Regions from separate parts of the Microbacterium horticulturae genome, predicted to be linked through region 1. Evidence: riboswitches for the same ligand, from Rfam matches in the RefSeq annotation. Region 1 holds a riboswitch; the other holds the start of a gene.
The links. A riboswitch is a leader RNA that binds a small molecule or an ion and turns the genes downstream of it on or off. The one in region 1 is predicted to bind ZMP and ZTP.

Region 1 (7,441 bases):
TGGCGGGTGACGGCGTTCACAGCGCCGGAGGCCGCAGCCGCCGTGGTCGTGGCGGCCACCGTCTCCTCCCTCGAAGACGCCCGCGCCGAGCGACTGCGGCTGCGCGACCTTGCGGAGGATAGGGTCTACCGCGTGCGCGTGTGCGACGAGATCGGCACGGCGCAGCACGGCTGGATCGCGCCGCCGTGGTTCTCGGCCGGCGAGATCCAGCTGCCCGGCGCGGTGCTGCGTGAGGTCGGGTTGCAGCTGCCCACGCTGTGGCCGGTGCAGGCGTTCGTGCTCGAGGTGGCCGCGGTCGCGTAGTCGCGGCGCCGGCCGGCGGGCCGGCGCGGCTTGGGCCCGCTGTGGCTCGGGCAGACGGTGCGGCTCGGGTCGGCCGGCACGGCTCCGGCCGGTGCGGCGCCGGCCTCCCCTCTCCGCGAGAACACGCCCGTGCACGCTTTGAGCGCACGAGAGCGTGCACGGGCGTGTTCTCGCGCATGTCGTGGCCGGCGCTCGCGGATGACGCGGCCGGCGGCTGCGGATGACGCGGCCCGCGCTCGCGGACGGCGTGGCCGGCGCTCGCGCATGACGTCGCCGGCCGCGAAGGTGCGCGACGGCGACGGCGCGGGTCAGGCCGGTGTGCCGTCCACCCAGACCCGCTGCGCGGTCAGGTGTTCGTCCAGCAGCACGGCGTCGGCCGCATGGCCGGGGGTGAGGGCTCCGAAACGGTCGGCGACGCCGACGGCCCGGGCGGGCACGATCGTGGCGGCGGCGATGGCGGCAGGCAGCGGCATCCCGACCTCGTGCACCATCAGGCGGATGGCGGCATCCTGCGTGAGGGTCGAGCCCGCGATCGCGCCGCCCTCGGTGAGCCGTGCGACACCGTCGACGACGGTCACGGCGAGTCCGCCGAGCGAGTATGCGCCGTCGGGGGCGCCGGCGGCGGCCATCGCATCGGTGATGAGGGCGACACGGCCGGGGGCGCCGGTCGTCAGGAGCCGGATCACATCGGGATGCACGTGCACCCCGTCGGCGATGACCTCGAGCGTGACACGCTCGTCTCCCAGCGCGGCCAGTACCGGGCCGGGGTCGCGGTGGTGGATGTCGTGCATCGCGTTGAACGCGTGGGTGAGGATCGTCGCGCCGGCGTCGAACGCCGCCTGAGCCGCGGTCTCATCGGCGTCGGTGTGTCCGACGGCGACCGCGACGCCTGCGGTGGTGAAGCGTCGCACCGCCTCCAGGCCGCCGGGCAGTTCGGGGGCCAGGGTGATCTGCCGGATGGTGCCCGCACCGGCATCGAGCAGACGGGCGATGGATGTCGCATCCGGCGTGCGCAGCAGCGACGGCGTGTGCGCGCCCTTGTGCCCGATGTCGAGAAACGGTCCCTCGAGGTGTGTGCCGAGGATCGTCGTGTCGTGCGCCATCAGCTGCGCGATGTCCGTGACGCGCGCGACGAGATCGTCGATCGAGGAGGTCACCAGCGAGAGCACCGCGCGGGTCGTGCCGTGCGCGCGATGCACCGCGCGGGCCGTCGCGATCGCCTCGGCGCCGTCGTCGAACGCTGCGCCGCCGCCGCCGTGGCCGTGGATGTCGACGAATCCGGGCGTCAGCCACGCACCGCCGGCATCGTCGGTGTCGCGCGGCGCCAGTTTGCGCCAGTCGTCGCCTGTGCCCATACCCGCGACCGTGCCGTCCTCGAACGCGACCCAGGCGTCGTCGGTCGTCTGGCCCTCGTCGACGAGGCGGGCGGAGTGGATGACGCGGTCGACGCTCATGTCATGCCCAGTCGATCTCGTCGGCCGGGGCGAAGGCGATGCCCTGAGCACGCCACAGGGGTCCGAGGGCGCCGACGCGGGCGCGGAACGAGTCCCATGTGCGCTCGGGTACGGCCGCGGCCGCGGCCGGCGACCATGCCGCCTCGGCGGCCGCTGCGATCCGCGGGAACGCCTGCGCGTCGATGTCGCCGGGTGTGCGCACGGTCTCGGTCCACAGGGGCGCCTCGACGCCGAGGATGTCGGCCTCGCCGATGCCGTCGATGATCGCCGTCGGCTCCCACGCGTAGGCGTCGTGCACGCTGGTGGGTCCGTTCGCCCAGGTCAGGCCGGTCGGGCTGTCGGCGGTCAGCTTCATGTCGAGGTAGATGGCGTCGGCAGGGGAGAGGATGACGCGGGCGCCTGCGCGCACGAACGTGCGGGTCTTCTCGTCCATGCCGTCGGTGGGCGTGACGAAGCCCCAGTACTGCCCGATGGTGTCGGGCGAGAGCCCGGATGACGAACCGGCCTCGTGCCACGCGATCGGCGTCTTGCCGAGGTCTGAGACCAGCGCCGTCGCGCGGTCCATGAACACTGCGAAGTCGTCGTCGCTCATGCCCAGTGCCTCGTCGCCGCCCACGTGCAGATACGGGCCCGGGGTCATCTCGGCCAGTTCGCGGTACACGTCGCCGAGGAACGCGTAGGTCGCGTCGTCGTGCGCCTTCAGCGCCGAGAAGCCGACGGCGAAACCGGTGTAGGGGCGCCCGGCCTCCGGTATCCCCCCGCCGTAGACGTCGACGACCTCGCGGATGTGGTCGGAGAGCACGATGGGCTCCATGAGCTCAGGGTAGGCGAGGCTGATCGCGTGCGTGTGGCTGGGAGCGTCGACCTCGGGCACGACGATCATGTGGCGGGATGCCGCGTGCCGTACGATGCGCGCGTAGTCGTCCTTCGAGTAGAACCCGCCGGGATCGCCGAGAGCGGAGGTGCCCGACGCGTTGTCGGTCAGCTCGGGGCGGCTGTCGATGCGGATGCGCCAGCCCTGGTCGTCGGTCAGATGCAGGTGCAGGGCGTTGAACTTGAGCGCCGCGGCCCGGTCGATGTAGCCCTCGACGACCTCGACGGGGAAGAAGTGGCGCGCGACGTCGAGCATCACGCCGCGGTAGGCGAAGCGGGGAGCGTCGTCGATGGTCTGGGCGGGGATGGTGGGGGATGCCGCGAGCAACTGCACGAGGGTCTGCACGCCGTAGAACAGGCCGGCCTCGTCACCGCCCAGAACGCGGATGCGGGTGGGTTCGACGGTGAGCGTGTACGTCTCCGGTGTGTCCTCGGCGAGGTACTCGAGTACGAGGTCGCCGTCGGCGGGGCGGAGGTCGTCGGCGACCTCGAGCGTGCGCCCGACGACCGGCGCCAGAGCGGCCGCGGCGAGCTCCGCGGTCGCGCGCCCCGCGGGCACGGTCACGAGGCGCGATGCCTCGGAGAGAGCGAACGGGGCGGCGGTGGCATCCACTGTCTGGATCCGGGGGCACGGCACGGGTGCGAAGGCAGGCATGTAAGGAACGCTAACAAACTCTGACACCGTGTGCCAGGGCGGGAATCGGGTATGCTCGGGGGGTCGCGACTGGCGTTGAGGTGGACCACCACCGGGGAGCGACCGACCGGCATTCGACCGCACGCCTGGGCCGATGTGATTCCGATCCGCTGTGCACTGCCGAGTCGAGGAGACGCCATGACCGACCGCTATTTCAACGCCCCCCTGTCGGAGGTCGATCCCGAGATCGCCCAGGTGCTCGAGCGTGAGCTCGAACGCCAGCGCGGCTACCTCGAGATGATCGCCTCTGAGAACTTCGTGCCCGTCTCGGTGCTGCAGTCGCAGGGCTCGGTGCTCACCAACAAGTACGCCGAGGGCTACCCGGGCCGCCGCTACTACGGCGGCTGCGAAGAGGTCGACGTGGCCGAGGAACTGGCCATCGCCCGCGCCAAGGAGCTGTTCGGCGCCGAGTTCGCCAATGTGCAGCCGCACTCGGGCGCGACGGCGAACGCCGCCGTGCTGCACGCCATCGCCCGCCCCGGCGACACGCTGCTGGGTCTGTCGCTCGACCAGGGCGGTCACCTCACGCACGGCATGAAGATCAACTTCTCGGGCCGGCTGTACGACATCGTCGCCTACGGCGTGGACCCCGAGACCAGCCTCATCGACATGGAAGAGGTGCACCGCCTCGCGCTTGAGCACAAGCCCAAGGTGATCATCGCGGGCTGGTCGGCCTACCCTCGTCACCTCGACTTCGCGCGCTTCCGCGAGATCGCCGACGAGGTCGGCGCCTACCTGTGGGTCGACATGGCGCACTTCGCCGGCCTCGTGGCCGCCGGTGTGCACCCGTCGCCCGTGCCGCACGCGCACGTCGTCTCGTCGACCGTGCACAAGACGATCGGCGGCCCCCGCTCGGGCTTCATCCTCACCAACGACGCCGATATCGCGAAGAAGATCAACAGCGCCGTCTTCCCGGGCCAGCAGGGCGGCCCGCTCATGCACGTGATCGCCGCGAAGGCCACCGCGTTCAAGATCGCCGGCACGCCGGAATTCAAAGAGCGCCAGGAGCGCGTCATCTCGGGCGCCGCGATCATCGCCGACCGCCTGTCGCAGCAGGATGTGAAGGATGCCGGGGTCGCCGTCCGCTCGGGCGGCACCGACGTGCACCTTGTGCTCGTGGATCTGCGCGAGGCGCCCATCGACGGCAAGCAGGCCGAAGACCTGCTGCACGATATCCACATCACGGTGAACCGCAACGCGGTGCCCAACGACCCGCGCCCGCCGATGGTGACCAGCGGCCTGCGCATCGGCACCCCGGCGCTGGCGACCCGCGGCTTCGGCGACGCCGAGTTCACCGAGGTGGCCGACGTCATCGCGCAGGCGCTCAAGCCGAACCCCGACGTCGCCGCTCTGCGCACCCGCGTGGCGGCGCTGACGGCGGCCTTCCCGCTGTACCCCGACCTGCAGCAGTAGTCCGGGGGATGCTGCTGGGCCGCACTCGCCGACCGCGCCGCGGCCCGCGGCATCCACCCTCCCTCCTCTTTCGGTGAGAGTGCAGCTGGTGGACGAAGGAGAGGTTGTTTCCCTATCTCTCGTCCACCAGGTGCACTCTCACGGTGGAGGAGGGCGGCGAACATGAACCCCTACTCGAGGAGACCACGATGACCGCAGTGAAGCTGGACGGAAAGGCCGCATCCGCGGCGATCAAGCAGGAGCTGGCCGAGCGGGTCGCAGCTCTCAAGGAACGCGGTGTCACGCCGGGCATCGCGACGGTGCTCGTGGGCGGCGATCCCGCATCGCAGCTGTACGTGGGCATGAAGCACCGGCAGTCCGAGGCGATCGGGATGAACTCGATCCAGGTCGAGCTGCCCGCCGAGTCGACGCAGCAAGAGGTCGAGGCGGCGATCGACCGGCTCAACGCCGACCCCACCTGCCACGGGTACATCGTGCAGCTGCCGCTGCCGAAGCATCTCGACACCGATGCGATCCTCGAGCGGATCGATCCGGCCAAGGATGCCGACGGCCTGCACCCCACCAACCTGGGGCGCCTGGTGCTCAACGTCAACGCGCCGATCACCACGCCCCTGCCGTGCACGCCGCGCGGGGTCATCGAGCTGCTGCTGCGCAACGACTACGACCTGAAGGGCAAGCACGTGGTCGTCGTCGGACGCGGCGTGACGATCGGCCGATCGATCGGGCTGCTGCTGACGCGCCGCGACATCAACGCGACGGTGACGCTGACCCACACCGGCACGGTGGATCTGCCGTCGTATCTGCGGCAGGCCGACGTTATCGTCGCAGCGGCCGGCGTCAAGCACATCGTGCGCCCGGAGGACGTCAAGCCGGGAGCCGCCGTGCTCGATGTGGGCGTGACGCGTGAGACCGACCCCGAGACCGGCAAGAACAAGGTCTACGGCGACGTCGACCCGGCCGTGGCCGAGGTCGCCGGCTACCTGTCGCCGAACCCGGGCGGCGTGGGACCCATGACCGTTGCGCTGCTGATGACCAACGTCATCGAGGCCGCGGAGCGCGCCGCGGGCTGATCGGCCGGGGCGGGGCGGGGCGCCGGGCTGCGGCGGCCGGGGTGGGGCGTGTCGCGGCATCCACCCGTCCCGTCCTCGCTCACACTCTGATCGGAATCAGGTGTTCTCGCGAGTTCAGGAAGATCGACGTCCGGATTGGCCTGATTTCGCGAGAACACCTGATTTCGTGCGGCATGCGAGGGTGGATGCCGCTGGCACAGGTGCGTGGACGCGACCCGAAATGACGAGAGCCGGGGATGCCGCGGCGTCCCCGGCTCTGCCCCATGGAGGTCAGCCGAGGTCGTCGAACAGCTTGCGCTGCTCGTCGGTCAGGCCGTCGTCGAGCTCGCGGCGCCCGAGCTTCTGCGCTTCGGAGGGCGCCGCGGGCGCGGCATCCACCGCCGGTCCACCGGTGGCGCGGTCGTACAGGGCTCCGGCGTGGGCCTCGACGCGGCCGTCGATGGCGTCGTAGACCGCCCAACCGATCAGCAGGATGACCGGTGGGATGATCCAGCCCCAGACCCATCCCGCCACCGAGACTCCCGAGAAGAGCACCGTTCCCATCCAGACGACGAAGGCGACCGCGACCGCCAGTAGGGCCTGCACGAGCTTCTCGCCGAGTCTGGTCCGCTCGCTCGCCGACTTCGCGGCCATCGAGCGGAACCACTTCGACACGAGCGGTTTCACCCAGATCACCAGCACCGTCATGATGATGCCCGCCCACAGCGCCGACCAGCCCACGCGCGCGGGCGTGAGCAGGCCGATGATCAGCAGCACCACGATGTTGAACACCAGCAGCGTGACGAACCGCACGATCCATTTCTTCATGTGATCAGGATGGCACGCCCGTCTCGTCGGCGCGCCCGGTCAGTACGAGGCGCGCTCGGTGCGATCGGCAGCGGGGATGAACCGGGCAGCGAGCCCCTCGGCCGCGCGGGCGAGCATCGCCACGTCGGCGCCGACCGCGATGAAGTCGGCGCCCGCCTGAAGGTACGCCTCGGCCGCAGCCGGGTCGAACGCGTTCACGCCGACCTTCTTGCCGGCGCCATGGACGGCGGCGAAGGTGCGGTGCACGGCATCCACCACCTCCGGATGCGTCTGCTGCCCGAGCAGCCCCATCGACGCGGCAAGGTCGGAGGGGCCGACGAAGACCTGGTCGACCCCGTCGACCGCGGCGATGGCGGCCGCGGCATCCACCCCTGCGGCGTTCTCGATCTGCACGGTCAGCGACACGTGCGACGACCCGTCGCCCAGGTAGCCGTCGACGCGGTTCCAGCGGGCGCTGCGCGCCAAGGCGCTGCCGACCCCACGGAAGCCGGCGGGCGGATATCGCGTCGCCGCGACGGCGGCCGCGGCCTCGTCTGCCGACGAGATCATCGGCACGATGAGGTTCTGCGCGCCGATGTCGAGCACCTGCTTGATGAACACGGGCTCGTTCCACGGCACCCGCACGAGCGGCGAGATCGGGTAGGCGGCCACGACCTGCAGCTGTACGAGGATCGACTCGAGGGTGTTGGGTCCGTGCTCGCCGTCGATGAGCAGCCAGTCCAGGCCCGATCCAGCGTCGACCTCGGCGAGCACGGGGCTGCCGGTGCACGCCCACATGCCCACGAGAGGGCGGGATGCCGCAGCCAGCGCGTCGCGGAAGGTACCCG
Region 2 (7,441 bases), 1.2 Mb from region 1:
TCCGCTCGCGGGAGCGCAAGATCGTGGATGTCGCGCGGCAGATCGCCGAGGACGAAGGATGGCCCGCCGTCACCGTGCGGCGTCTCGCCGATGCGATCGGCTTCAGCCAGCCGATTCTGTACCGGCACTTCCCCCGCGGGCGCGACGAGATCGTGGAGCGCGTTGTGATCGCCGGCTACGCGGGCCTGGCCGATGTGCTCGCCGAGCCTTCGGGCGAGGGCAGCTCGCCGGTGCGCGCCCTCATCGAGCGATACCTCGCGTTCGCCCGCGAGCATCCGGCGCTCTACGAGGCCATGGCTTCGAGCGACACCGAGATCGTCTTTGCGTCCGACAAGACGCCCGAAGAGCTGCGCCGTGCGTTCGACACCGTCGTCGCCGTGGTGGCGGCGGCGCGTGCCGATGACGCCGAGGTGCGCGCCGAGTTGCTGTGGAGCATGCTGCACGGCGTGAGTCGCTTCGCCGCGCATGGACGACTCGACGCCGCGCTCGACGCGCGTCGCATCGACGAGATGGTTGCCCTGTTCGAGCGCGGCTGAGGGCGGTTTCGGTCACGCTGCGGATCGCGCGAGCGAAGCTCGAGGCACTCTCGCGGGGCTGAGGGTCACCGCCCCCACGGCCACAGCAGCGCGAACAGCGCCGCCGACACCGCCAGCACGAGCGCCACGAACACCGTGTCGCGCGTGCGGAACGGCACGTCGTGGCGCTCGGTGCGGTCGGGGTACGCGCCGAAGGCGCGGGCATCCATCGCCAGGGCAACGCGCTCGGCATGCCGGATGGCGCCGGCCAGCAGCGGCACGATGTACCCGAAACCGCGGCCGAGCGCCGCCAGCGGGCCGCGCGCCTGACCGCGCACGCGATGCGCCTGCCGGATGATCTCGAGCTCGTGGCGGAACCGCGGCACGAACCGGAACGCCGCGATCGCCGTGTACCCGACCCGGTAGGGCACCCGCAGCTGCTGCACGAGCGAGCGGGCGAGATCCTGGCCGGTCGTGGTCAGCCCCGCGACGAGCGCGAGCGCGACGATGGCCGCCAGCCGCAGGCCGGTGGCCAGGCCGACCTGTACGGCTGCGCCGTACAGCGTCCACCCGCCGAGGCGCAGGACGACGACGTCGTGTGCAACGCCTGCCGGGTCGGTCCACAGCGCGAAGCCGACGGTCATGATCGCGACGAGCGCGGGGACGACGGCGAACAGCATGACCACCGTGCGCGCGGTGACCCGGGCGCCGACGAGCACGAGCGCGTACGCGAGCACGATGAAGGCCAGGGGAGTGGCGAGGTCGCGCACGAAGATCAGCATCAGCATCGCCGGCACGGGCGCCAGCAGCTTCGCCAGAGGGTTGAGCCCGTGCAGGAAGCGCGCGGAGCCGGCGGCCGGGATCGCGGTCACGATCGCGCTTCGGGCAGGTCGCGGCGCAGGAGGTCGCCCCCGGGCAGGTCGGCCAGGCGCACGACCCCGTCGAGTTCGGGATGCCGCGCCAGCCCACGCAGCGCGGCGCGCAGCGGCGGGGGTCGCAGCCCCGCGCGCTCGATGAGCGCGTCATCGGAGAACACCGCGTGCGTCCGCCCGTCGGCGAGCACGCGCCCGTCGTCGAGCACGATGGTGCGGGTCGCATGCTCGGCGACCAGCTGCATGTCGTGCGTCACGACGATGACCGTGGTGCCGTCGCGGTTGAGGTCGGTGAGCAGGTCGAGCAGTTCGTCGGCGCGGGCGCGGTCCTGCCCGAACGTCGGCTCGTCGAGGGCGAGCACCGGTGCGCCGGCCACCAGCGCGGTGCCCACCGAGAGACGGCGCTTCTGGCCGCCCGACAGCAGGAACGGGTGCACATCGGCGCGATCTTCGAGTCCGAAGCGCCGCAGAATGTCGTCGACACGCGCGTCAGCCGCGTCGTCAGTGGGATGACGCAGCCCGTAGGCGAGTTCGTCGCGCACCGTGTGCGTGACGAACTGGTGCTCGGGGTTCTGGAAGACGAAGCCGATGCGGCTCGTCAGCTCGCGTGCGCGGGCGACATCGACGCCGCCGACCAGTACGGAGCCGCGCAGCGGCCGCACGACCCCCGCGATCGCCTGCAGCAGGCTCGTCTTGCCGGCACCGTTCGCTCCCACCACGGCGACGAACTCGCCGGCGCCGATGTCGAGGCTGACGTCGTGCAGCACCTCGGTCGTGCCACGGCGCAGAGTGAGATGGCGGACGCTCACTGCTTCGGGCGTTTCGACTCGCGGCTGCACCGCTCGCGGGGCGACCGAGGGTGTGCTGTTACCGGGCGTTGAGCGAGGGAGTGGAGCGACCGAGTCGAAACGCGGTCCGGGTGTCGTTTCGACTCGCTTCGCTCGCTCAACGACCGGGTGGACGGGCGGCGCACTCTCCAGCGCGACGCGCAGCTCGGCTGGGGTCAGCGGCAACGGCTCGAGCACATACCCGGCGCGACGCATCCGCAGGGCTGCGAGCGTCGCCGTCGGCAGCCAGACGCCCAGCTCGTGCAGCTCGGCGGCGCGGCTGCGCAGGATGTCGGCGGCCGGGCCGTCGGCGATGGTGCGGCCCGAGGCATCCATCACCACCACCCGGTCGACGAAGCCGATCGCCTGATCGAGGTTGTGCTCGACGAGCACGACGGCGCGGTCGCCTGCCGCGACGATCTCGCCGACCGTCGCGGAGACCTCGTCGACGCCGCGCGGGTCGAGGTTGGCCGTGGGCTCGTCGAGCACGAGCAGCGGTGAACCGAGGGCCAGCGCCGCGGCGATGGCGAGACGCTGACGGCCGCCGCCCGAGAGCGCGTCGGGACTGTCGTCGCGGCGCTCCCACAGCCCGACGCGGCGCAGGGCGTCTTCGCTGCGCGCGAGCACCTGGCTGACCGGGAGCCGCAGGTTCTCAGGGCCGAACGCGACCTCATCGAGCACGGTGCCGGTGACCAGCTGCGCGTCGGGGTCTTGGAAGACCATGCCGACACGGGTCGCGAGGCGGGAGACGGGGGTGGATGCCGCATCCATCCCGTCCACGGTGACGCTGCCGCGTACCTCGGCCTCGATGTCGTGCGGGATGAGCCCGTTGAGCGTCAGCGCGAGGGTGGATTTGCCCGAACCGCTCGGGCCGAGCAGCAGCACGACCTCGCCCGGCTCCACGGTGAACGATGCGCTCGAGGGGGCGAACACGGCCTCGCCGTCGTGCCGCACGGCGAGGTCCTGCACGCGCAGGAGCGACATGTCAGCTCCGGCCCGCGCGGCGGCCGATGCCGGCCTGGCGCAACTTCGTTCCCACGAGAAGGCCGAGCGCCGTCCAGGCGACGGGGCCGAGCACCGCGCAGACGAGGTACGAGATCTGCGCCCAGAGGGGGAAGGTGGCGAGGTCGACGACCATCCAGACGACGAACGCGACCATGATGCCGATGATCACCGCCGAGACGAAGAAGCGCCACGCACGCCACTCGCGGTAGCGGGTGACAGCGGCCACGAGCTCTTGGATGCCGCCGAACAGCAGCGCGGTGCCCAGGAACCGCGCTGCCCACTGGGGAGCTGCCGCGCTGGAGACGAGGGCGGCGAGCACGTGTGTGAGCAGCGCCACCCAGGGCAGGCGCAGCACCTCTTGCGCGATGATGCCGGGGATCACGTGCACGCCCAGCACGAAGCCGTACACCATGGGGAGGGTCACGACGACGACGGGGGTGATCCATCCGGCGATGCCGCCGAGGATGCCGGTGGCGACGCCGATCGCCGCGCACACGAGCAGCGTGCGGGTCGACAGAACAGCGCGGGCGGGCATCAGGCCATTCTATTGGGGCAAGGTGAGGCGAACCTAACCTTGGTCGATCCCGGGTGGCCACGCTATCTGCAGACCCGGCACCTCGTGGTCACGCAGAAAGCTCCGCACGAACGGGCACAGCGGAACGACCGTCTGGCCGCGGGCCGCGGCATCCCGCAGCGCCTCATCGATGAGCCGACTGCCCAGACCCTTCTCCCGAAAGGCCGGGTCGATCACGGTCTCGGGAAACCGCACGACCCCCGCGCCGGTCGGCTCCACGACGGCATATCCGCCGAGCACGCCGTCCACGTCGATCTCGTAGCGGCTGCGGGCCTCGTTGAAGGTGACGGTCGGGGTCGGGTCAGGCATCCGGCCACTCCACGCCCAGCCCCTCGACCTCGTTCTCACGCAGGTACTTGCGGACCACGGGGCACAGCGGCACGACAGTCTCGCCGCGGGCGGCGATGTCGGCCAGCGCGCCCGCGACCAGGGCGCCGGCAAGCCCCTGTCCGCGGAACGATGGGATGATCACGGTGTGCGGCATGCGCAGCCGTCCCTCGCCGTCGGGCTGGATCTCGGTGTAACCGGCCAGCTCGCCGTCCACAGCGATCGTGTACCGGGCGTTCTCGTCGTCGCGCTCGACGGTCGTCTCAGCCATCGGGGCTCCTCTCGTCGCTGGCTCCAACGTACGGAGGGCGGCGTGTGTTCCGCCAGAGGCTGCGGGCAGATGACCCGGCTCAGTGGTGGAAGAGGCGCAGCCCCGTCTGCACGCGCGCGATGCCGAGCTCCATACAGGCGGCCTCGACCTCGTCGGCACGGGTCGATCCGCCCGGCTCGACGATCGTCGTCACGCCGAACTCGGCGGCATGGTCGACGTTGTCGCGGAAGGGGAGGAAGCCGTCTGACACCATCGTGACGCCGGTCAGCTCGCGCGCCCACGCGTCGCGCCACAGCGGCTCGTCGTAAGCGGACAGGGCCTGGTCGCCGAACAGGCGCCCGAACTCCTCAAGCTGCAGCCGGGTCATCTCGTGGCCTGCGAAACGGATCTGCCAGTTCACGCGGTCCTGGCGCTTCATCCCCTCGATGACCGGCAGGTCGCGCACGAGCGGGTGCCGGCGCAGCCACCACACGCGCGCCTTGGAACCGGCCAGCCGCACGCAGTCGACGCGGTTCTGCTGCCCCGCGCCGATGCCGATCGCCGCGCCGTCTTTAACGAACACGACCGAGTTGGACTGGGTGTAGCGCGCGGCGGCCATGCCGATCAGTGCGTCTTCGCGGACGTGGCGCTCGAGGTCGTCGGGGAGGGCTGCGGCCAGGTCTGCGGCATCCCGATCCTGGATCAGCGTGGCGCCCATGATGTCGCGGCGCTCGCGGGTCGGCACCTCGGCGTCGGGATCGACTTCGAAGACGAGGAACTTTCCGCCCCGCTTGGCACTGAGCACCTCGAGCGTGCCCTCGTCGAAGCCGGGGGCGATCAACGCATCGCAGATCATCGTGCGCAAGAACTCGGCCGTGGCCGCATCGACCGGACGCGACAGCGCGATCACGTCGCCGAACGACGACTTGGGATCGGCGTCGCGCGCCCGCACGTAGGCGGAGAGCAGGCCGTCGGCGCCCTCGAGGTTCCAGGTCTCGCGCGCGGTGTCGTCGACGAGGCCGGCAACGGCCGCGCCGGCAGGGGAGACGTGCTTGAAGGATGCCGCGGCCGGCCGGCCCGTAACGTCATCGGCCTCGCGGACCAGCGCGTAGGCGTTCAGGGCGTCGAGGTAGTTGATCATCGACGGGGCCCCGTTGCGGATCGTGGGGCCGCCGGTGACAGAGGCTTCCTGGTGCGGGTTCATTCCGTAGCGCATGCGGGTGCTCCTGGTCGGTCGGCGCTGTCGCGTCGACGGTGGTCTCGATGGGCACCCAGGCGGGCGATGCCGGTCTTACTGCGCTCCCTGCCGGTGAATCCGGCCACGCCAGTCGCGTCTTCCAGGGTACTCGCTCAGGGGATGCCAGACATGTGAGGCAGACTCGAGGGGTGAACCCCTCCCTTCTCGACCGTGTGCGCGGTGCCGATGACGACGCCGTCTACGACGGGTTCGTCGGGTGGGCGGAGGGTCGCGGGCTGACCCTGTACCCGGCGCAGGACGAGGCCGTGATCGAACTGGTCTCGGGTTCGCACGTGATCCTGTCGACGCCCACCGGAACCGGCAAGTCGCTCGTCGCGATCGCGGCGCACGCGGCGGCCGTGGCATCCGGTCGTCGTTCCTTCTATACGGCGCCGATCAAGGCGCTCGTCAGCGAGAAGTTCTTCGCACTCGTCGAGATCTTCGGCGCCGAGAACGTGGGCATGGTCACCGGTGACTCGTCGGTCAACCCCGATGCGCCCATAGTGTGCTGCACGGCCGAGATCCTCGCGAACATGGCGCTGCGGCACGGCGACGAGACGCTCCCCACGCCCACTCCAGACGCCGCTGACGCGGCGCCCGGAGCCTCCGGGCGCGTGGGCCCGGTGGACCAGGTCGTCATGGACGAGTTCCACTTCTACGGCGACCCCGACCGCGGGTGGGCGTGGCAGGTGCCGCTGCTGCTCATGCCGCACGCGCAGTTCCTGCTCATGTCGGCGACCCTCGGCGATGTCACGGCGCTCGCCGAAGACCTCGAACGGCGCACCGAGCGCCCGGTTGCGCAGGTCACCGGCGTCGAACGGCCGGTGCCGCTGCACTTCTCGTACGAGATCCGGCCGGTGCACGAGGTGCTCGAACTGTTGCTGAGCGACCGCGAAGTACCGGTGTACATCGTGCACTTCTCGCAGGCCGCCGCCGTCGAGCGCGCGCAGGCGCTGTCGAGCATGAAGATCGCCTCGCGCGAGCAGCGTGATCAGATCGCCGAGGCACTGGGCGACTTCCGCTTCTCGACCGGGTTCGGCAAGACGCTGTCGCGACTCGTGCGCGGCGGTATCGGCATCCACCATGCGGGCATGCTGCCGCGGTATCGGCGCCTCGTCGAGACACTCGCCCAGCGCGGCCTGCTGCGCGTGATCTGCGGAACCGACACGCTCGGCGTCGGCATCAACGTGCCCATCCGCACGGTCGTGGTCACCGAGCTCGCGAAGTTCGACGGGACCCGGATGCGCCAGCTCACGGCGCGCGAGTTCCACCAGGTCGCCGGCCGGGCGGGACGCGCAGGCTATGACCCCTACGGCAACGTCGTCGTGATGGCGCCGGAGTGGGAGATCGAGAACGCGGCGGCGCTGGCGAAGGCCGCCGACAACCCCGCCAAGCGCAAGAAGATCGTGCGCAAGAAGGCTCCGACGGGCGCCGTCAACTGGGGCAAGGGCCCGTTCGAGAGACTGGTGGATGCCGCGCCCGAGGCGCTTGTGCCCCAGTTGCAGCTGTCGGCGGCCATGCTCATCAACGTCATAGCGCGCGGCGGCGACGTGTTCGCCCACGTCCGGTCGCTCGTCTTCGACAACCACCAGACCCGGGCACAGCAGTTCGCGCTGGCGCGGCGGGCGTTGGCGATCTTCCGCACGCTGCGCGATGCAGGGATCGTGGAGGTGTCGGGTTCCGACATCCACCTCACCGTCGACCTGCAGCCGAACTTCGCACTGAACCAGCCGCTGTCGCCGTTCGCCCTCGCGGCGATCGAAGTGCTCGACCCGTCCGATGAACGGGGAGCCGCCGGCTCGGGCCACTATGCGCTCGACGTCGTGAGCATCAT

Region 2: it holds a riboswitch for ZMP and ZTP, as region 1 does, so the genes downstream of both, PU630_RS00745 (hypothetical protein) here and glyA (serine hydroxymethyltransferase) in region 1, are expected to answer to the same signal.

The regions. Positions count from the first base shown of each region.
Region 1 covers NZ_CP119108.1:2,589,720-2,597,160, reverse strand. Annotated here, with positions in the region: gene PU630_RS12405 (alpha-galactosidase) at 1-303, shown strand, start outside; gene nagA (N-acetylglucosamine-6-phosphate deacetylase) at 612-1,757, opposite strand; gene PU630_RS12395 (family 20 glycosylhydrolase) at 1,759-3,285, opposite strand; ZMP/ZTP riboswitch at 3,341-3,423, shown strand; gene glyA (serine hydroxymethyltransferase) at 3,463-4,737, shown strand; gene PU630_RS12385 (bifunctional methylenetetrahydrofolate dehydrogenase/methenyltetrahydrofolate cyclohydrolase) at 4,926-5,807, shown strand; gene PU630_RS12380 (hypothetical protein) at 6,078-6,614, opposite strand; gene PU630_RS12375 (aldolase/citrate lyase family protein) at 6,654-7,441, opposite strand, start outside.
Region 2 covers NZ_CP119108.1:147,807-155,247, forward strand. Annotated here, with positions in the region: gene PU630_RS00715 (TetR/AcrR family transcriptional regulator) at 1-536, shown strand, start outside; gene PU630_RS00720 (energy-coupling factor transporter transmembrane component T family protein) at 602-1,387, opposite strand; gene PU630_RS00725 (ABC transporter ATP-binding protein) at 1,384-3,198, opposite strand; gene PU630_RS00730 (ECF transporter S component) at 3,200-3,754, opposite strand; gene PU630_RS00735 (GNAT family N-acetyltransferase) at 3,788-4,102, opposite strand; gene PU630_RS00740 (GNAT family N-acetyltransferase) at 4,095-4,391, opposite strand; gene PU630_RS00745 (hypothetical protein) at 4,471-5,586, opposite strand; ZMP/ZTP riboswitch at 5,633-5,712, opposite strand; gene PU630_RS00750 (DEAD/DEAH box helicase) at 5,757-7,441, shown strand, end outside.